2 regions of the Streptomyces sp. NPDC037273 genome follow, and region 1 is predicted to be linked to the other one. Evidence: predicted binding sites of a transcription regulator. Region 1 holds the regulator's gene; the other holds the start of a gene.
The links. The regulator HspR, encoded in region 1, represses chaperone genes until heat shock. The targets are predictions, from matches to a motif close to TTGAGNNNNNNNNNCTCAA.
Positions count from the first base shown of each region.

Region 1 (9,662 bases):
CTCGGACGGGAACGCGGACTCGATCATCACCTGGTAGCGGCGCATGTCGACGATGTGGTCGATGTGCTCGATGTCGACCGGGCACTGCTCGACGCAGGCGCCGCAGGTGGTGCAGGACCACAGGACGTCGGGGTCGATGACGCCGTTCTCCTCGGCGGTGCCGATGAGGGGGCGCTCGGCCTCGGCGAGAGCCGAAGCGGGTACGTCGGCGAGCTGCTCGGGCGTCGCCTTCTCGTTGCCCTCCATGTCCTTGCCGCCGCCGGCGAGCAGGTACGGCGCCTTGGCGTGCGCGTGGTCGCGCAGCGACATGATGAGGAGCTTGGGGGAGAGGGGCTTGCCGGTGTTCCAGGCGGGGCACTGCGACTGGCAGCGGCCGCACTCGGTGCAGGTGGAGAAGTCGAGGATGCCCTTCCAGGAGAACTGCTCGACCTGGGAGACGCCGAAGACGGCGTCCTCGGCGGGGTCCTCCCAGTCGATCTCCTTGCCGGCCGTGGTCATCGGCTGGAGCGCGCCCAGGGCGGTGGAGCCGTCGGCGTTGCGCTTGAACCAGATGTTCGGGAAGCCGAGGAAGCGGTGCCAGGCGACGCCCATGTTGGTGTTGAGCGAGACCGTGATCATCCAGGTGAAGGACGTGACGATCTTGAGGCAGGCGAAGCCGTAGGTGAGGTACTGGATCGTGCTGAGGTCCAGGCCGTCGAGCAGCGCGATCAGCGGGTACGAGGCGAAGAAGCCCGGCTCCCAGCTGGTGACGTGGTGCTGGACGCCCTCCAGGGCGCGGAGCGTCATGATGCAGACGCCGACGATCAGGATGACGGCCTCGACGAAGTAGGCCTGGCCCGTCTTGGAGCCGGCGAAGCGGGACTTGCGGCCCGCCTTGGTCGGCTTGCTGAGCTGGCGGATGACGATGAGGGTCACGATGCCGAGGACGGTCATCAGGCCGAGGAACTCGGTGAAGATCTCGTACGGCAGCCAGTCGCCGATGATCGGGATCAGCCAGTCGGCCTGGAAGAGCTGGCCGAAGGCGTTCACGATGGTGAGGAGCAGCGAGAAGAAGCCCACCGCGACGAACCAGTGCGCGAAGCCGACGATGCCCCAGCGGTTCATCCTGGTGTGGCCGAGGAACTCCTTGACCAGGGTGATCGTGCGCTGCTTGGGGTCACCGGTACGTGTACCGGCGGGCACCGGCTGACCGAGCCGCACGAAGCGGTAGATCTGCACGGTGGCGCGGCCGAACAGCGCGACGGCCACCACCGTGATGGCGATCGACACGATGATCGCGGCGAGTTGCATGACGGGCTCCTCGGGCGGGCCTACTAAGCGGTAACTTATTGAGTTCCCGCTGAGATTACCCGGTCACGGCGCCGCGCTGTAGCGGCACTGGCGGTGATATGTGTCGCTCAGGCAAACCTTGCCGCGCGACGCCTGCGGACTGCTGGAAGCGTACGCGCCAGGATGGTGAGGTCCATCCCCAGCCAGTGGTGGTCCACATAGTGGAGGTCGAGCAGCTCGCGCTCCTCCCACGGCAGCTCCGAGCGCCCGCTGATCTGCCAGGGTCCGGTGAGCCCCGGACGCACCGAGAGCCGGCGCCGTCCGTCGCCCGCGCACTCGCGGTGGGTGGGGGTCAGCGGGCAGGGTCCGACCAGTGACATCCGGCCGGTGACGACGTGCAGCAGCAGCGGCAGCGCGGCCAGCGGGCTCTTCGTGCGGAAGGTCAGCATCGTGAACGGCCGGCCGTCCAGGCCCGCGACCTTCCGGCGGCGCAGCACCGGGCCGTCGCCGCTGAGGGTGACGGAGACGGCGGTGCCGGCGATCAGCGGCGCGAGGACGAGAAGGAGAAGGGCCCCGCCCGCCACGTCGAACGCGCGCTTCCCCGACACGGCGCGCCTTCCCGTCGTCGCGCGCTTCCCCGTCATGCGGTCACACCCTCCGGCGGTAATCCTGGAAATCCAGGGATCCAGGGATTTGTCCGGACTCTCTCACGCGTGTCCCGTCCCGCCAGGGAACGACGCGGGTGACGCACTCGTTGAGCGGGTGGGCCGACGAAGACTTGAGTCGACCCCGCTCAGGTCTGTTGACGCGACGCGCGTCCTCGTGCATCCTTGAGTCAGTTCCACTCAAGTCAGTCAGCTGGAGGAATCGAAATGGCACGTGCGGTCGGCATCGACCTGGGCACGACTAACTCCGTCGTCAGCGTTCTCGAAGGCGGCGAGCCCACCGTCATCACCAACGCCGAGGGCGCCAGGACCACGCCGTCCGTCGTCGCCTTCGCGAAGAACGGCGAGGTGCTCGTCGGCGAGGTGGCCAAGCGCCAGGCCGTCACCAACGTCGACAGGACCATCCGGTCGGTCAAGCGCCACATGGGCACCGACTGGAAGATCGAGATCGACGGCAAGAACTTCAACCCGCAGCAGATGAGCGCCTTCATCCTGCAGAAGCTGAAGCGCGACGCCGAGGCCTACCTGGGCGAGAAGGTCGTCGACGCGGTCATCACCGTCCCGGCGTACTTCAACGACTCCGAGCGTCAGGCCACCAAGGAGGCCGGTGAGATCGCGGGCCTCAACGTCCTGCGCATCGTCAACGAGCCGACCGCGGCCGCCCTGGCCTACGGCCTCGACAAGGACGACCAGACGATCCTCGTCTTCGACCTCGGTGGCGGCACCTTCGACGTGTCCCTCCTGGAGATCGGCGACGGCGTCGTCGAGGTGAAGGCCACCAACGGTGACAACCACCTCGGTGGTGACGACTGGGACCAGCGCGTCGTCGACTACCTGGTGACGCAGTTCCAGAACGGCCACGGCGTGGACCTGGCCAAGGACAAGATGGCTCTCCAGCGTCTCCGCGAGGCCGCGGAGAAGGCGAAGATCGAGCTCTCGTCCTCGACCGAGACCACGATCAACCTGCCCTACATCACGGCTTCCGCCGAGGGCCCGCTGCACCTGGACGAGAAGCTCACGCGCGCCCAGTTCCAGCAGCTCACCTCGGACCTGCTCGAGCGCTGCAAGGTGCCGTTCCACAACGTCATCAAGGACGCGGGCATCAACCTCTCCGAGATCGACCACGTCGTTCTCGTCGGTGGCTCGACCCGTATGCCGGCCGTCGCCGAGCTCGTCAAGGAGCTGACCGGCGGTCAGGACGCCAACAAGGGCGTCAACCCGGACGAGGTCGTCGCCATCGGCGCCGCGCTCCAGGCCGGTGTCCTCAAGGGTGAGGTCAAGGACGTCCTGCTCCTCGACGTGACCCCGCTGTCCCTCGGCATCGAGACCAAGGGCGGCATCATGACCAAGCTCATCGAGCGCAACACCACGATCCCGACCAAGCGGTCCGAGATCTTCACGACGGCCGAGGACAACCAGCCGTCCGTGCAGATCCAGGTCTACCAGGGCGAGCGCGAGATCGCGGCGTACAACAAGAAGCTCGGCATGTTCGAGCTGACCGGTCTGCCGCCGGCCCCGCGTGGCGTCCCGCAGATCGAGGTCGCCTTCGACATCGACGCCAACGGCATCATGCACGTGACCGCGAAGGACCTGGGCACGGGCAAGGAGCAGAAGATGACCGTCACCGGCGGCTCCTCGCTGCCGAAGGACGAGGTCGACCGGATGCGCCAGGAGGCCGAGCAGTACGCGGACGAGGACCACCGTCGCCGCGAGGCCGCCGAGTCCCGCAACCAGGGTGAGCAGCTCGTCTACCAGACGGAGAAGTTCATCAAGGACAACGAGGACAAGATCCCGGCCGAGGTCAAGACCGAGGTCGAGACCGCGCTCGTCGAGCTGAAGGAGAAGCTCAAGGGCGAGGACACCGCCGAGATCCGCACCGCCACCGAGAAGGTCGCGGCCGTCTCGCAGAAGCTCGGCCAGGCGCTGTACGCCGACGCCCAGGCCGCTCAGGCCGCGGGTGGCGACGCCGGCCAGGCCCAGGCGCAGGACGACGACGTCGTCGACGCCGAGATCGTGGACGAGGACAAGCCGAAGGGCGGCGCTGCCTGATGTCGGAGGAGACCCCGGGCTTCGAGGAGAAGCCCGACGTCCCCACCGACGGCACGCCCGAGGAGACCGAGGCCGCCGCCTCCGCCGACCAGGCGGGGAAGGCGGCCCCGGCCGGGGACGCTACTGACGTAGCCGTACTGGCGCAGCTGGACCAGGCCCGCAAGGCGCTCGAGGAGCGCACCGGGGACCTCCAGCGGCTCCAGGCCGAGTACCAGAACTACCGCCGCCGCGTGGAGCGGGACCGGGTCACGGTCAAGGAGATCGCCGTCGCGAGCCTCCTGTCCGAGCTCCTTCCCGTGCTCGACGACGTCGGCCGGGCCCGGGACCACGGCGAGCTCGTGGGCGGGTTCAAGTCGGTGGCCGAATCGCTGGAGACCGTCGTCGCCAAGATGGGTCTGCAGCAGTTCGGCAAGGAGGGCGAGCCCTTCGACCCGACGATCCACGAGGCCCTGATGCACTCGTACGCGCCGGACGTCACCGAGACGACCTGCGTGGCGATCCTGCAGCCGGGGTACCGGATCGGCGAGCGGACCATCCGGCCCGCCCGCGTGGCCGTCGCCGAGCCCCAGCCGGGCGCGCAGGCGAAGGCCGAGGAGTCCGAGGACGCCGACGCGTCCGAGAAGGACAGCGAGTAACAAGCCGTACCCGCACGCGGGAGGAGGGACGTCGATGAGCACGAAGGACTTCGTCGAGAAGGACTACTACAAGGTTCTCGGCGTCCCCAAGGACGCCACCGAGGCCGAGATCAAGAAGGCCTACCGGAAGCTCGCCCGCGAGAACCACCCGGACGCCAACAAGGGCGACACCAAGGCCGAGGAGCGCTTCAAGGAGATCTCCGAGGCGAACGACATCCTCGGTGACCCCAAGAAGCGCAAGGAGTACGACGACGCCCGCGCGCTCTTCGGGAACGGCGGCTTCAGGGCCGGCGGTCCCGGCGGCGGCTCGTTCAACTTCGACCTGGGCGACCTCTTCGGAGGCGGCCAGGGCGGGGCGGGCGGTGGCTTCGGCGGTGGCGGCGGTGGCATCGGGGACGTCTTCGGCGGCCTGTTCAACCGCGGGGCGGCCGGGGGCACCCGTACCCAGCCGCGGCGCGGCCAGGACATCGAGTCCGAGGTGACGCTCAGCTTCACCGAGGCGATCGAGGGCGCGACCGTACCGCTGCGGATGTCCAGCCAGCAGCCGTGCACGGCCTGTTCAGGCACCGGCGACAAGAACGGCACGCCCCGGGTGTGCCCGACCTGTGTCGGCACCGGTCAGGTCTCGCGCGGCAGCGGCGGCGGCTTCTCGCTCACCGACCCCTGCGTCGACTGCAAGGGCCGCGGTCTGATCGCCGAGAACCCCTGCGAGGTCTGCAAGGGCAGCGGCCGTGCCAAGTCCTCGCGCACCATGCAGGTCCGGATTCCGGCGGGCGTCTCCGACGGGCAGAAGATCCGGCTGCGCGGCAAGGGCGCGCCGGGCGAGCGCGGCGGGCAGAACGGCGACCTGTACGTCGTCGTGCACGTCGACGCGCACCCGGTCTTCGGCCGCAAGGCCGACAACCTCACCGTCACGGTGCCGGTCTCCTTCGTGGAGGCGGCGCTCGGCGGCGAGATCAAGGTCCCGACGCTGGGCGGCCCCCCGGTCACCCTGAAGCTGCCCGCGGGTTCGGCGAACGGTCTGACCATGCGCGCCCGGGGCAAGGGCGCGGTCCGCAAGGACGGCACCCGCGGCGACCTCCTCGTGACGGTCGAGGTCGCGGTGCCCAAGGAGCTGGACGACAAGGCACGAGAGGCCCTGGAGACCTACCGCGAGGCGACCGCCTCCGAGGACCCCCGGGCGGAGCTGTTCCAGGCCGCGAAGGGAGCGTGACCCGATGGACGGACGCCGACGCAATCCTTTTGAACTGACCGACGAGTCGCCGGTGTACGTCATCTCGGTGGCGGCGCAGCTCTCCGGTCTGCATCCGCAGACGCTGCGGCAGTACGACCGGCTGGGCCTGGTCTCGCCGGACCGCACGGCCGGCCGGGGGCGGCGCTACTCGGCCCGTGACATCGAGCTGCTCCGTCAGGTGCAGCAGCTGTCGCAGGACGAGGGCATCAACCTGGCCGGGATCAAGCGCATCATCGAGCTGGAGAACCAGGTCGCGGCGCTGCAGAGCCGGATCGCCGAGCTGTCGGCGGCGGTCGACGGCGCGGCGGCGGCGATGCGCCAGCGCGAGGCCCAGGTGCACGCCTCGTACCGGCGGGATCTGGTGCCCTATCAGGACGTGCAGCAGGCGAGCGCCCTCGTGGTGTGGCGCCCCAAGCGCGGCGAGTAGTACTGACGTGCCGAGGCCCTGTCCACAGCTGTGGACAGGGCCTCGGGCGTGTCCGGCCCCGGCGGGAGCGCCTCAGGGGATCAGTTCGCCGATGATGTCGCCGACCGTCTCGAACCAGGGGGCCGCGCCGGTGCCGAAGGCCGCTGCCAGGGCGGTGCCGAGGGCGATGTCGCGGGGCGTGGCGCCGGGCTCCCAGGTGTCGATGACCTTGCCGTTCCCCGAGCAGAGGAGCTCGCCGACGCGGCGGCCGTCGCGGGTGAAGCGGCTGTAGTCGTATCCGCTGGGGACCAGGCGGTAGCGGACGCCGTCGGTACGGACGTCGACCCGGTAGGAGTGGCGCAGCAGCCGTCCCCGGGCGGGCCGGACGCGGGCGGGCTCCCCGTCGACCGTGAGGGACAGCAGGGCGGCCTTGCGGGTCCCGATGGGGGTGTGGGCGTCGGGAGGCGTTCCCGGGGCCCGTACGAGCTCCACGGCGGGCAGTCCGTGGCCGGTGACCCGGAGGGTGCCCGCGGGTCCGTCGAGGTCGATCTGGACGTACACGGGCGTCAGCTGTCCCCTTCGAGGATGCCGGACTGCGCGATCAGGTAGCCGAGCTGGGCGCGGCTGCCGCTGCCGAGCGCGGCGGCGAGTTTGGCTATGTGGGCGCGGCAGGTGCGCACGTTCATGCCGAGCCGGCGCGCGATGGCCTCGTCGACGTGGCCTTCGACGAGGAGTTTGGCGATGGAGCGCTGGACGCCCCCTATGCCGTCCACGGACGGGCTGTAGGGGATCTCCTCCTCCCAGGGCACGCCGTGCAGCCAGAACTGGTCGAAGACGCCGACGAGGTACTGGACGAGGCCTTCGTGGCGGAGTTCGAGGGCGACCTGGCGGTCGCTGCGGGCGGGCACGAAGGCGACCTTGCGGTCGACGATGATCAGCCGGTCGATGATCTCTTCGAGGGTGCGCAGTTCGAGGCCGTAGGGGGCGACCCGCTCGACGTAGGCGAGGGTGGCGGGGTGGTGCCGGGCGGTGTGCTGGTAGAGCGTGCGCATCCGGACCCCGCGGTTCAGCAGGGGCTGCATCCGGCGCAGGGCCGCTTCGAGGGTGTCGGGTCGGCGGCCGCTGCCGGGCTGGATGGTGAGGAGTTCCTCGGTGCACTCGTTGATGACGCGGTCCAGCGTCGCGTTGATGACGCTGAGGCCTTCGAGGACGGTGATGGCCTGTGCGGCGGAGGGGTCGGGGGTGTGGATGGCCAGGAATGGCTCGAACGCGTCGGCGAGTGCGATGGCGTGCTGCCGACGCGCCTGTATCTCTTGTTCGATGGGGTGGATGAGCTGATTGAGGGCGATCGAGGGCGACACCGGGTGCAGCCACTGGCTGTCGTCGGGGTCGGGGTGAAGGAGGGAGAGCTCCTTCAGGCACGGGGCGGCCGCGGCCTCGGAGCGGGCGATTCGCCCCGTGCGGAGTGCGTTCGCGTACAGCTCCTTGCCCACGTCGCATAGTTCACCGTGACTGTGGTTATGGCCCGATCCGTCACATTCCAGACTCATTTGCACCCCCCTCAGGGTCATGAATTACAGGAACATGATGCCCGGGTTGGCTGGTGGACGGGTCATGAGTAAGTCATCGTCTAACTCGCGGGGGGGAGGTAGTGATCAAAAGAGGTGGAGATCGGCCATGACCAGGATGGTTCGTGCACTCAGCGCCATAGCCGTTGCGGCGGCTGTTCTCGGCGGGCTCGCACTCAACGGCGAACCCTCATGGGAGACCACCCCGGCGCACTCCGTAGTGGCGGAGCCGGGCGAGCCTTCGTGGGAGACCACTCCGGCACACGATGTGCTCGCGTCGCCCAGCGAGCCTGATTGGGATTCCACTCCGGCGCACGATGTGCTCGCGTCGCCCGGCGAGCCGTCTTGGGAGATCCTTCCCAAGGGTGCGGGCGCGTGAGTGTCCCGCCCGACGACCCGAGGTTCCGGCGCGAGATGGCTTCGGCCTACCGCTCCGGATGGCACTTCGTCGACCTCGCCACGGCCATCCCCCACCGTGGCGACTCGCTGAAGGTCACCCTCTTCGGGGAGCCGATCGTCGTCGCACGCGAGCAGGACGAGGACGTCCGTGCTTACCGGTGTCTCCGGCGCCCCCGGGGCGCCCCGCAGCCGATCCGCTGTGCCATCAGGTACGGCATGATCTTCGTCAATCTCGACCAGCGTGACCACCAGCTGATCGAGCCCGAGACCATCACCGCCACCCCCCGCAGTGCCTGAGCGATTCCCCCGTCGTTGTAGATCGCTCCGGCACTTCCCCCACACAGCGGCGCCATCGCGGACCTGAAACGCGATGGCGCCGCTGTGCTGTGCCCGCGCACTTCTCAGGCGCGGCCCATCGCCCGGGTGAGGGCGATCTCGATGACGACCCGGTCCGGGTTGGGGGCCGGCGTGCGGCCGTAGCGCTCGGCGTAGCGGGCGACGGCGTCCGCGACGACCTCGGCCTCGGTGCGGATGTGGGCGATGCCCTCCAGGGTGGCCCAGCGCCCCTTGTCGACCTGGCAGACGGCGACCCGGGCGCCGTCCGCGCCCGCCGCCAGGACGTTGGCGACCTTCCGGCTGTTCTTGTTGGTGATCACCCGCGCGTACCCGCCCTCGGGGTCGTAGGTGACGCCGACCGCCACGACGTGCGGGGTGCCGTCCGGGCGCGGGGTGGTCAGGGTGCTCATGTGGTACTCGCGCCAGAAGCCGGCGTACGAGTCGGAGGGGTTCCGCGGGTCCGTTGCCATGCCCGGAAACTACCCGGCGCGGGGCTCCCTCCGATACCTTGAGCCGTATCGACTCAACTTTGTGTACGCTGGAGAAGTCATAGAAGGAGAGGACCCACGAGAACCCAGGAGGAGCACCGCACGTGGACGCCGAACTGACCAACCGGAGCCGGGACGCGATCAACGCGGCGAGCAGCCGCGCCGTGTCCGAGGGGCACGCCGACCTGACCCCCGCGCACCTGCTGCTCGCGCTGCTGACCGGTCAGGACAACGAGAACATCACCGACCTGCTCGCCGCCGTCGAGGCCGACCAGGCCGTCGTCCGCTCGGGCGCCGAGCGGCTCCTCGCCGCCCTGCCGAGCATCACGGGGTCCACGGTCGCGCCCCCGCAGCCCAACCGCGACTTCCTCGCCGTCATCGCCGACGCCGACAAGCGCGCCAAGGAACTCGGCGACGACTACCTCTCCACCGAGCACCTGCTCATCGCCCTCGCGGCGAAGGGCGGCCAGGCCGGTGAGATCCTCGACCGGCAGGGCGCGAGCGCTTCCAGGCTGCTCGACGCGTTCGAGAAGAGCAGGGGAGGACGCCGGGTGACCACACCCGACCCGGAGGGGCAGTACAAGGCGCTGGAGAAGTTCGGCACGGACTTCAC
Region 1 is NZ_JBVJVO010000010.1:279,487-289,148, reverse strand. It holds gene ACZ7G1_RS26205 ((Fe-S)-binding protein) at 1-1,290, opposite strand, end outside; gene ACZ7G1_RS26200 (sugar transferase) at 1,398-1,913, opposite strand; gene dnaK (molecular chaperone DnaK) at 2,142-3,983, shown strand; gene grpE (nucleotide exchange factor GrpE) at 3,983-4,618, shown strand; gene dnaJ (molecular chaperone DnaJ) at 4,653-5,831, shown strand; gene ACZ7G1_RS26180 (heat shock protein transcriptional repressor HspR) at 5,836-6,279, shown strand; gene ACZ7G1_RS26175 (hypothetical protein) at 6,352-6,819, opposite strand; gene ACZ7G1_RS26170 (helix-turn-helix transcriptional regulator) at 6,825-7,829, opposite strand; gene ACZ7G1_RS26165 (Rieske (2Fe-2S) protein) at 8,202-8,522, shown strand; gene ACZ7G1_RS26160 (pyridoxamine 5'-phosphate oxidase family protein) at 8,627-9,031, opposite strand; gene clpB (ATP-dependent chaperone ClpB) at 9,154-9,662, shown strand, end outside.

Region 2 (9,662 bases), on a different contig from region 1:
GCGGCACCCGCGTGACGATTCGGCCACGCCGATCCCGCCGCCGTGCAGATCCACCGCCCAGCGGGCGATCGCCAGGCCGAGACCCGTGCCGCCGTCGCTGCCGGGACCCGGCCGGTGCGGGGCCGAGCCCCGGTTGAACCGCTCGAAGACCTTGTGGCGCTCCGACTCCGGGATGCCGGGACCCTCGTCCTCGACCTCCAGCTCCAGCGAGTCCGGATACGGGCCGCGCCGGGCCCGCACCGTGACGCGGCCGTGCGGCGGGGAGTGCTTCACCGCGTTGTCGATCAGGTTCGCCATCACCTGGTGCAGCCGCTCCGCGTCCGCGTGCCCGACCAGCTCGGGCGGCGACACGTCCAGGTGCAGATGGACGTCCGTCCGGTTGTGCAGCCCCGAGGTGGAGGACAGATCGCGCTGGGAGGCGGCGAGGTTCGCCTCCCGCAGGATCCCCGAGAGGTACGGCCAGACCTCGAAACGGCTGGCCCGCAGGGCGACGACACCGTTGTCAAGACGTGACAGGTCGAGCAGGGTCTCGACGAGCCGGCCGAGCCGCTCGGTCTGCTTCAGGGCCGACCGCATGGTCTCCGGGTCGGCCTCGGAGACGCCGTCCACGACGTTCTCCAGGACCGCGCGGAGCGCGGCGATCGGGGTGCGGAGCTCGTGGGAGACATTGGCCACCAGCTCCTTGCGGTGCCGGTCGACGGCCTCCAGGTCGTCCGCCATGCGGTTGATGGTCGACGCCAGGTCGCCCAGCTCGTCCCGCCGGTCGGCGCCCCGCACCCGGCGGCTGAAGTCGCCGCGCGAGATCGTCCCCGCCACCGTGGTCATCTCGTCCAGCGGGGCCGTCAGGGACTGCGCCACGAACTGGGTGATCAGCAGGGTCGCGATCATCGCGAAGACCGTGATGTACCGGAACTCCGTCGACGTCCGGATCGCCACCAGCGCCAGGCCGGAGGTCAGCAGGACCGCCCCGACGACCAGGGCGCCCAGCTTCGTCTTGATCGAGATCACGATCCGGCGGGGCCGGCGCGGCCGGTCCGGTACGTGTCCCGCGTGCGGCCTCCCGGGCCCCGGCCGGCTCACGGCGCCGGGGTCTCCAGCGCGTAACCGACGCCGTGGACCGTACGGATCCGCTCGGCCCCGATCTTCCGGCGCAGCGCCTTGATGTGGCTGTCCACGGTCCGGGTCCCGGAGGCGTCCGCCCAGTCCCACACCTCGGCGAGGAGCTGCTCGCGGGAGAGCACCGCGCGCGGGGTGCCCGCCAGACAGACGAGCAGGTCGAACTCGGTCGGGGTCAGGTGCACGTCCTCCGCGCGCACCCGGACCCGGCGCTGCGCGTGGTCGATCTCCAGCTCGCCGAGCCGCAGGATGCCGCTGCGCGGGGTGACCGCCGCGAGCGCGGCCCGCTCCACCCGGCGCAGCAGTACGTGCACCCGGGCGGCCAGCTCGCGCATCGAGAACGGCTTCGTCATGTAGTCGTCGGCGCCGACGCCGAGCCCGACCAGCATGTCGGTCTCGTCGTCGCGTGCGGTCAGCATGAGGACCGGCACGGGCCGCTGGGCCTGGACCCGGCGGCAGACCTCCAGGCCGTCGAAACCGGGCAGCATCACGTCAAGGACCATCAGGTCCGGCTGCCAGGCCTCGGCCGCTTCGACGGCGGCGGGGCCGTCCGTCGCCGTCTGCACGAGGAAGCCCTCGGCGCGCAGCCGCGCGGAGATCGCCTCGACGATCGTGGCGTCGTCCTCGACCACCAGGACGCGCCGCTGGGCCCCCGGAGTGGCCGCCGCACCGTGGTGAGTGGTGTGTGTCTGCTCCATTGCCCCGCCTCGCGTCGCCGATGTCGGTGCAGCAGCCTAGAGGTACCGGCGGCGTCCCGGCTATCCAGGAGCGATCAGGTTGCCGTCAGGGGCGGACCGCGAGGTGGACGGCGTCGGGGACGCCCCGGGCAACCGGGATCTCTTCCGTCCGTACCCCGCTGAATCCGGCATTCCGCAACGACTCTTCGAAATCGCCGGAGGGGCGGGCGGACCAGACGGCGAGGACGCCGCCGGGGTTCAGACGGGCCTTGCAGGCCGCCAACCCCTCGGTCGAGTACAGGGATTCGTTGTCCTCGGTGACCGTCCAGTCGGGGCCGTTGTCGATGTCCAGACACAGTGCGTCGTAGGTGTCGGCGGAGGTGCGGAGGTGCGCCACGAGGTCCGTGTGCAGGATCACGGTCCGCGGATCGGCGAGCGCGGGTCCGGAGATCGCGGCGAGCGGGCCCCGGCGGTGCCAGTCGATGATCGCCTCCTCACGCTCGGCGACGACGATCCGGCTCCAGCGGGGGTCGGCGGCCGCGTGGGCGAGCGAGAAGCCGACGCCGAGGCCGCCGACGAGGACGGAGGCGCCCGGCCGGGACGCCTCGGGGAGGGCCGTCAGGGCCGCGTCGACGAGGAGGCGCTCGGAGCGGCCGTCGGAGGTGTCCATGAGGAAGGTGCCGTTGGCGATGATCTCGAAGTGCTCGGCGCGGCGGCGCAGCACGACCTCTCCGTACGGTCCTTCGCGGCGGTCGAGGGTCAAGGGGGAGGACATCGTCGTTCTATCCGCTCTCGTCTCGGCAGTCGGTCCCGGCCATCCTCGCGGGGCGGGGACGCCGGGACCAACACGTTTCGCCACCGAGGGGTCACGCGGCGGACTCGCCGGCCGGCGAGCGGAACCGGCCGGCGAGGGGTGCGTACGGGGCGGACCCGGCGGGGTCAGGGGCGCGGTGCCTCGTGCTCGACGAAGTGCTCGACGCGGTTGAGTTGACGGCGGGCGGTGGTGGGGGTGCCGTAGGTGCGGTCCCAGGTGATCGGGGCGATGGTGACGTGGCCGCGGTCGAGCAGCCAGGTGGAGTCGGCGTCGTCACGGCCCTCGGCGCACTCGCCCTCGCCGCTGCCGTCGACCGGGCAGAGGCCGAGCGCGATGTCGAAGGAGTCGCCGTTACCGCGCTGCTCGAAGGCGTGGTAGACGACGGCGCCGTCGCCGACGCTCGTCCACACCGGGGCCTTCGCACGCGCGCCCGTGCTGACGTCCGGGTAGTCGACCTTCAGGGCGAACTCCGGGGTCAGCAGCCCGCGCTGCTTGAGGCCCGCGACGAAGCGGGCGCCGAACTCGGCGTTGGCCCGGTAGTTGACGCGGGGGAAGTACAGGTTGCTGTCGTCGCCGGACGAGGAGAAGGCGATGGCGGGGACGCCCTGGTCGACGGCGGCGACGGCCGCGCCGACCGTGCCGGAGTCGTTGACGCTGGCGGAGACGTTGGGGCCGGAGTTGATGCCGGTGAGGACGAGGTCGGGGGCCTCGGTCCAGCCGGCCTTGGCCTTGAGTCCGGCGCGCAGGGCGAGCTTGACGGTGTCGGCCGGGGTGGCGGACGGGGAGTCCTTGGCGCAGGGGCCGTCGGAGAGGCAGACGCCGTAGACGGCGCCGCCGGCCGGGGCCTGGGCGCAGTCGTTCTCGTATCCGGCGGGCAGGGTGGTGCGGCGCTGGGCGGTGACGACGCCGCCGTTGGTGACGGCGGTGCCCTTGCCCGACTGGACCTGCCAGGGGGCCATGACGACGACGTCGGCGCCCGCGGCGCACATCGCGCGGCGGAGCTCGTACAGGCCGAGGCCGTCGGAGTTGCTCGCCTTGGCGGCCTGCATGGAGTCGTCGTTGGAGAGGAGGATCCGCATCCCGGCGAGGGGCTGTGCGGCGGAGCCGGTGGTGCCGGCGGGGGTCGCCGCGTAGGCCGTGACGCCGGCGGTGGCGAGCAGGACGGATCCCGCGAGGGCGAGGAAGGCGCGCTTGCGCATGGAGAACCCTTCAGGTGCATGACATGCGGGCAGGTGAAGAGGATCCGGGGGCCCGGCCCCCCACGGGCAGGCCCCCGGATCGTGCGCGGGGTCGTTCAGGTCCCCCGCGGTCTCGGGGTGCGGCGACGCTCGTCGCCGGGGTGTCCCGGCGGTGGTCGCCGCCGGTGGCGCGGCGGTGGCGCCGCCGGGACACCGGCTGGTGCGGCTACCGGGCCGCCGCCGGGACACCGGCTGGTACGGCTACCGGGCCGCGGCCGGGTCCGGGTCCGGGGTCAGGTCCAGGCCGTGGCCGTGGGGGAAGACCGGGTCGGCCGTGTCGTTGGGGACGTCGGGGCGGGAGGCCTCGACGGCCGCCATCGAGCGCGGCAGCTCGAAGGGCAGCCGGCCCTCGGCCCTGGCCCGGCCGAAGGCCACGTCGAGCAGGGCCTCGTCGCTCGCGCCGTAGTCGGCGATCAGCGCGGCCGCGTGCTCGGCGATCTCCGGGAGGACGGCGGGCCGCTCCAGGTTGACGCAGACCACCGTCGGCACGGCGGCGAGCAGTCCGAGGATCCGGGCCAGCTCCTCGTCGGGGAAGGCGAGGGAGCCGGAGTGGAAGAAGGACTCGAAGCGGTTGGGCCGCTCCTCGTACGGGGTGCGCAGCCGCAGCACCGCGAGGTCGGCCTCGGCGGGCCCGGCGACGACCTCGCCGTACGCCGCCGCGACCGCCGGGTCGACGTTCTCCACGTGCAGCTTCGGCCGGCCCGTGAGGGGGAGCGGTCCGTCGGTGAGGACGGTGAGGGAGCGGCGCTGGGCGGCGGCGCCGAGCGCCGCGAAGTCGGCGCGGCCGACGGTCTCGGCGGCCTCGTCGGGGTCGACGTACCGGCGCCGGTCGAAGAGGCCGAGCAGGAACTTCTCGCGCAGCAGGCGGCGTACGGAGGCGTCGACGCGCGCCTCGGGGACTCGGCCCCGCTCGACGAGCTCCACGATCACCCCGGGGCACTCCTCGCCGCCGAACTGGTCCGCGCCGGCGTCGAGCGCCTTCGCGGCCCGCTCGGCCACGCTGAGGTGCTCGACGCCCCAGGCGCGGGCCTCGTGCGGCTCGCCGAAGATCGAGGAGTCCTCCAGGAGGCCCCAGTCGGTGCAGACGATGCCGGTGAAGCCGAGCTGCTCGCGGAGCAGGCCGGTGATGACGCCCTTGTTGAAGCCGAAGCCGACCTCTTCCCAGTCGGTGCCGATCGGCTGGCCGTAGTACGGCATCATCTGCGAGCAGCCGGCGGCGATGGCGGCCTTGAAGGGCTCCAGGTGGTGCTCGCGCATGCCGCCCGGGTAGACCTGCTCCTTGCCGTGCGGGAAGTGCGGGTCCTCGCCGTCCTTCTGCGGGCCGCCGCCGGGGAAGTGCTTGACCATCGCGGCGACCGAGTCCGGGCCGAGCTCGGGGCCCTGGAGGCCGCGGACGTACGCCTCGACCAGCTCGCCCGTGAGCTTCGCGTCGGAGCCGAAGGTGCCGGACTGGCGCGACCAGCGGGGTTCGGTGGCGAGGTCGATCTGCGGGTGGAGCGCGGTGCGGAAGCCGACGGAGAGGTATTCGCGGCGGACGGTGTCGGCGAAGCGGAAGACCAGCTCGGGGTCGCCGATCGCGGCGAGGCCGAGGGCCTCGGGCCAGGCGGAGAAGGCGCCGGCGTTGAAGGAGGCGCCGATGTTGTCCGTGAAGGCGTGGCGGGGGTCGGTGGAGAGCGATACGGGGATGCCGAGCCGGGTGCTCTCGGCCATCTCCTGGATCGCGTTGTGCCAGAGCGCCATCTCGCGGGCGCCGTAGGTGCCGAGCAGGTTGAAGTGGGTGAGCTTCAGGTCCTGGATCAGCTCCGGGGTGGTGCGCTCCAGCATCTCGCCGTCGGTCTCGGTCACCGGGGTGCCGTCGGCGTTCATCATCAGCATCGTGTGGAAGAGCTGTCCGGCCTTCTCCTCCAGCGTCATGCGCGAGAGGAGGTCCTCCACGCGCTCGTCGACGGGGCGGGTGGGGTCCTGGTACGGGTGCATGTCAGGGCTCCTGGGTGTGGCCGGATAGAGCGGTTCCGCCCTGGGACGTCGTCGGGCCGGACGCGAAAACCGAGTGACTGCTTGGTTTCTCGCGCCCTCAGGCTAAGTGTGAAAACCGAGTGGCCACTAGGTTTCTGGAATGTGTCCTGGGTCACAAGAGAAAAGGGCCTTTCCGGGCCGGTCTAAGGTGGCCCCATGCCGGAGAACACGGGCCGAACGCCCCGCAAGAGCGCAGGCCGGGGCGGTTACGCGGTCGGTGACGCGCGCCGCCAGAAGATCCTGGACACCGCGATCGACCACTTCGGACGCTGGGGCTTCCACGCCTCCTCGCTCGCCCGGATCGCCCACGACTGCGGCATCACCCAGGGCGGTCTGCTGCACCACTTCCGCAGCAAGGAGGACCTGCTCCTCTCGGTCCTCGCGCAGAGCGAACAGCACGACGTGGAGCGCCTGTTCGGCGAGGACCCCGTCTCGTACGCGGCCTACCTCGACACCCTCGTCGCCCTGATCGAGGAGAACACCCGGCGCCCCGGCATCGTCCGCATGTTCAACGTCCTGGTCGGCGAGTCCGGCAACATCGGCCACCCCGCCCACGAGTACTTCAAGGAGCGCTACGCGCGCGTGCTCCGGCACACCGTGGAACTCCTGGACGCGGCCGTGCTGCGCGGCGAACTGCGCCCCGGCATCAACTGCCTCGCCGTCGCCCAGGAGCACCTCGCCGTCATGGACGGCTTCCAGATCCAGTGGGCGCTCGACCCGTCCTCGATGGACATGCCGGCCCGCGTCCGCGACTACCTCCGCCGCCGGTACGCGGAGATCGCGGCCTCCGGCGCCTGACGGGGGCCCGGCCGGGCCAAGCCTCAGGGGTTCGTCGGCGGCCCGCCCTCCGGCAGGGCGGCGAAGACCCGCTGCAGGGCCGGCGGACGCTCCCCGTCGTCCGCGACCACGAGATGGTGGCGGTACGTGACGTAGTACTGGAACCCGTCGGGGATCGGGGCGCCGGTCGGCCGCGCCGGAACCCGGGCGTACGCGGGGTCCTCCAGGGCCGCCCGCAGCTCGGCGGTGCCGGCCGGGGTCATCCGCCCGCTCCTGGGCGGCTTGGTCCCGGAGTCGACGGTCCAGCCGCCGTCGTAGTGCACGACGAGCTGGTTACGGACCCCGGCGAGGCCGCCGTTGACGACCACCTCGACCAGCACCTCGGAAGGCTGCGGGTCCCGCGACGCGCTCGCGGACGCCGTCGTCGCGACCGTGGCCGGAGGATCCGCCGACGGCGCGGCGGTCGCGCCCGCCTCCGAGGCCGACCCACCCGGCGCCGGCGGCACCCCGGGCCCGCAGCCGCTCGCACCGCCGACGGCCAGCGCCGCCGCGAGCAGCAGCGACCCGCACCACTTCCCCCGTACACCTCGCGTCATGGATCGAGCATGCCCCGTCCGGTGCCTTCCGCGCAGCCGGACGGGCGGGTCGGCGGGCCCGGCGGGCGGGGGACCGGGTCCGGGCGCCGCCGCGGGCGGGGAGGGTGTCCGTCCCGCCCCGGGCTCAGGCGCCGTCGCGGACGATTCCGGTGATGCGGCCGCGGTAGCGCCAGTCGAGGGAGTCGTAGAGGGCGAGGCCGTCGGTGGTGGCGGCGAGGATGCCGGTGGTGGCGCCGGCCTGGGCGGCCGCGGCCTCCAGGGTGCGCATGACGTTGGAACCCAGGCCGCGGCGCCGGTGGGCGGCGTCGGTCTCGATCTGGTCGGCGACGGCGGTGGAGCCGGTGGGGGCGATCCGGCCGGAGGCGGCGAGGGTGCCGTCCTGGGCGAGGATCCGGACCAGGATGACGCCGTCCCGGGTCTCGGTGGTCCGGGCGTACCCCTCCGGCGGCGCGGGCCGCGCGCCCGCGTCCAGCGGCTTGACCATCATGTAGCCGGGGTCGTCGGGGACCGTCCAGCCCGCGGTGATCCAGGGGGTCACCTCCTCCGGGGGTGCCATCACCTTGAGCCAGCTGTACGGCTCCGTGAGGCGGGCGCAGAGCGCGCCGACGGAGGCCGCGTCGGGGGCGGGCAGGACGTGCCGCACGACGTGGCGGGGCAGGCCGACGTCGATGCGGTGGCCCCAGGGCTCGGGCACGGCGGCCGGAGTGCCGCGGGAGACGGTCCAGCCCGCCACCCAAGCCGATGTAATGGCTGCTATATCCATACAGGCATTACATCCCGCGCCACGCGCCCGCGTGGGGGTGATCGCTCAGAGCGAACGGGCGGCCGGGAACATTCGTGGGCTCACATGCATTGAGTCGGTACAGCTCAACTTGACTGCCGAAGGGGAGATCATGGCTTCTGAGTCCAAGCCGTCCGTGCCGCTCACTCTGCCTGTGCTGCCGCTCGATGACGAGGTCGTGCTGCCCGGCATGGTGGTTCCGCTCGACCTGTCCGACACCGATGTACGGGCCGCCGTGGAGGCCGCCCAGGCCGCCGCCAGGTCCGGCGCCGGCAAGCCGCGGGTGCTGTTGGTGCCCCGGGTGGACGGGACGTATGCCGGAACGGGCGTCCTGGGCACCGTCGAGCAGGTGGGGCGGCTGTCGGACGGCGACCCCGGCGCGCTGATCCGCGGCATCGGGCGCGTGCGCATCGGCGCCGGCACCACGGGACCCGGCGCCGCCCTGTGGGTCGAGGGGAGCACCGTCGAGGAGACGCTGCCCGACCCGCTGCCCGGCTCCGTGACCGAACTGGTCAAGGAGTACAAAGCCCTCGCGACCAGCTGGCTCAAGAAGCGCGGAGCCTGGCAGGTCGTCGACCGCGTCCAGCAGATCGACGCGGTCGGAGCCCTCGCGGACAACGCCGGGTACTCGCCCTTCCTCACCGTCGAGCAGAAGGTCGCGCTCCTGGAGGCCGCGGACCCGGTCGCCCGCCTCAAGCTGGCCACCGCCCAGCTCCGCGAGCACCTCGCCGAGCAGGACGTCGCCGAGACCATCGCCAAGGACGTCCAGGAGGGCGTCGACAAGCAGCAGCGCGAGTTCCTGCTCCGCCGCCAGCTCGAAGCCGTGCGCAAGGAGCTCCGCGACCTCAACGGCGAGGCCGAGGGCGACGAGTCCGACGACTACCGCGCCCGCGTGGAGGCCGCCGACCTGCCCGAGAAGGTGCGGGAGGCCGCCCTCAAGGAGGTCGAGAAGCTGGAGCGGTCCAGCGACCAGTCCCCCGAGGGCTCCTGGATCCGCACCTGGCTCGACACCGTTCTCGAACTGCCCTGGAACGAGCGGACCGAGGACCAGTACGACATCCGGGGCGCCCGCGCCGTCCTCGACGCCGAGCACGCGGGCCTGGACGACGTGAAGGAACGCATCACCGAGTACCTCGCGGTGCGCAAGCGGCGCTCCGAGCGCGGCCTCGGTGTCGTCGGCGGCCGCCGCGGCGGAGCCGTACTCGCCCTCGTCGGCCCGCCCGGCGTCGGCAAGACGTCCCTCGGCGAGTCCGTCGCCCACGCCATGGGCCGGCAGTTCGTCCGGGTCGCCCTCGGCGGCGTCCGCGACGAGGCGGAGATCCGCGGTCACCGGCGCACCTACGTCGGCGCGCTGCCCGGCCGGATCGTCCGGGCCATCAAGGAGGCCGGGTCCATGAACCCGGTGGTCCTGCTCGACGAGATCGACAAGGTCGGCTCCGACTTCCGGGGCGACCCGGCGGCGGCCCTCCTCGAAGTCCTCGACCCCGCGCAGAACCACACCTTCCGCGACCACTACCTGGAGGTCGAACTCGACCTCTCCGACGTCGTCTTCCTCGCCACCGCCAACGTCCTCGAAGCCATCCCTGAGGCGCTCCTCGACCGCATGGAGCTCGTCCGGCTCGACGGCTACACCGAGGACGAGAAGGT
Region 2 is NZ_JBVJVO010000003.1:323,513-333,174, forward strand. It holds gene ACZ7G1_RS10810 (HAMP domain-containing sensor histidine kinase) at 1-1,011, opposite strand, end outside; gene ACZ7G1_RS10815 (response regulator transcription factor) at 1,077-1,814, opposite strand; gene ACZ7G1_RS10820 (spermidine synthase family protein) at 1,900-2,568, opposite strand; gene surE (5'/3'-nucleotidase SurE) at 2,733-3,806, opposite strand; gene ACZ7G1_RS10830 (glycoside hydrolase family 3 protein) at 4,047-5,822, opposite strand; gene ACZ7G1_RS10835 (TetR/AcrR family transcriptional regulator) at 6,018-6,659, shown strand; gene ACZ7G1_RS10840 (hypothetical protein) at 6,683-7,234, opposite strand; gene ACZ7G1_RS10845 (GNAT family N-acetyltransferase) at 7,359-7,967, opposite strand; gene lon (endopeptidase La) at 8,128-9,662, shown strand, end outside.
Region 2: the regulator HspR is predicted to act here: its motif matches at 8,087-8,105, upstream of lon (endopeptidase La).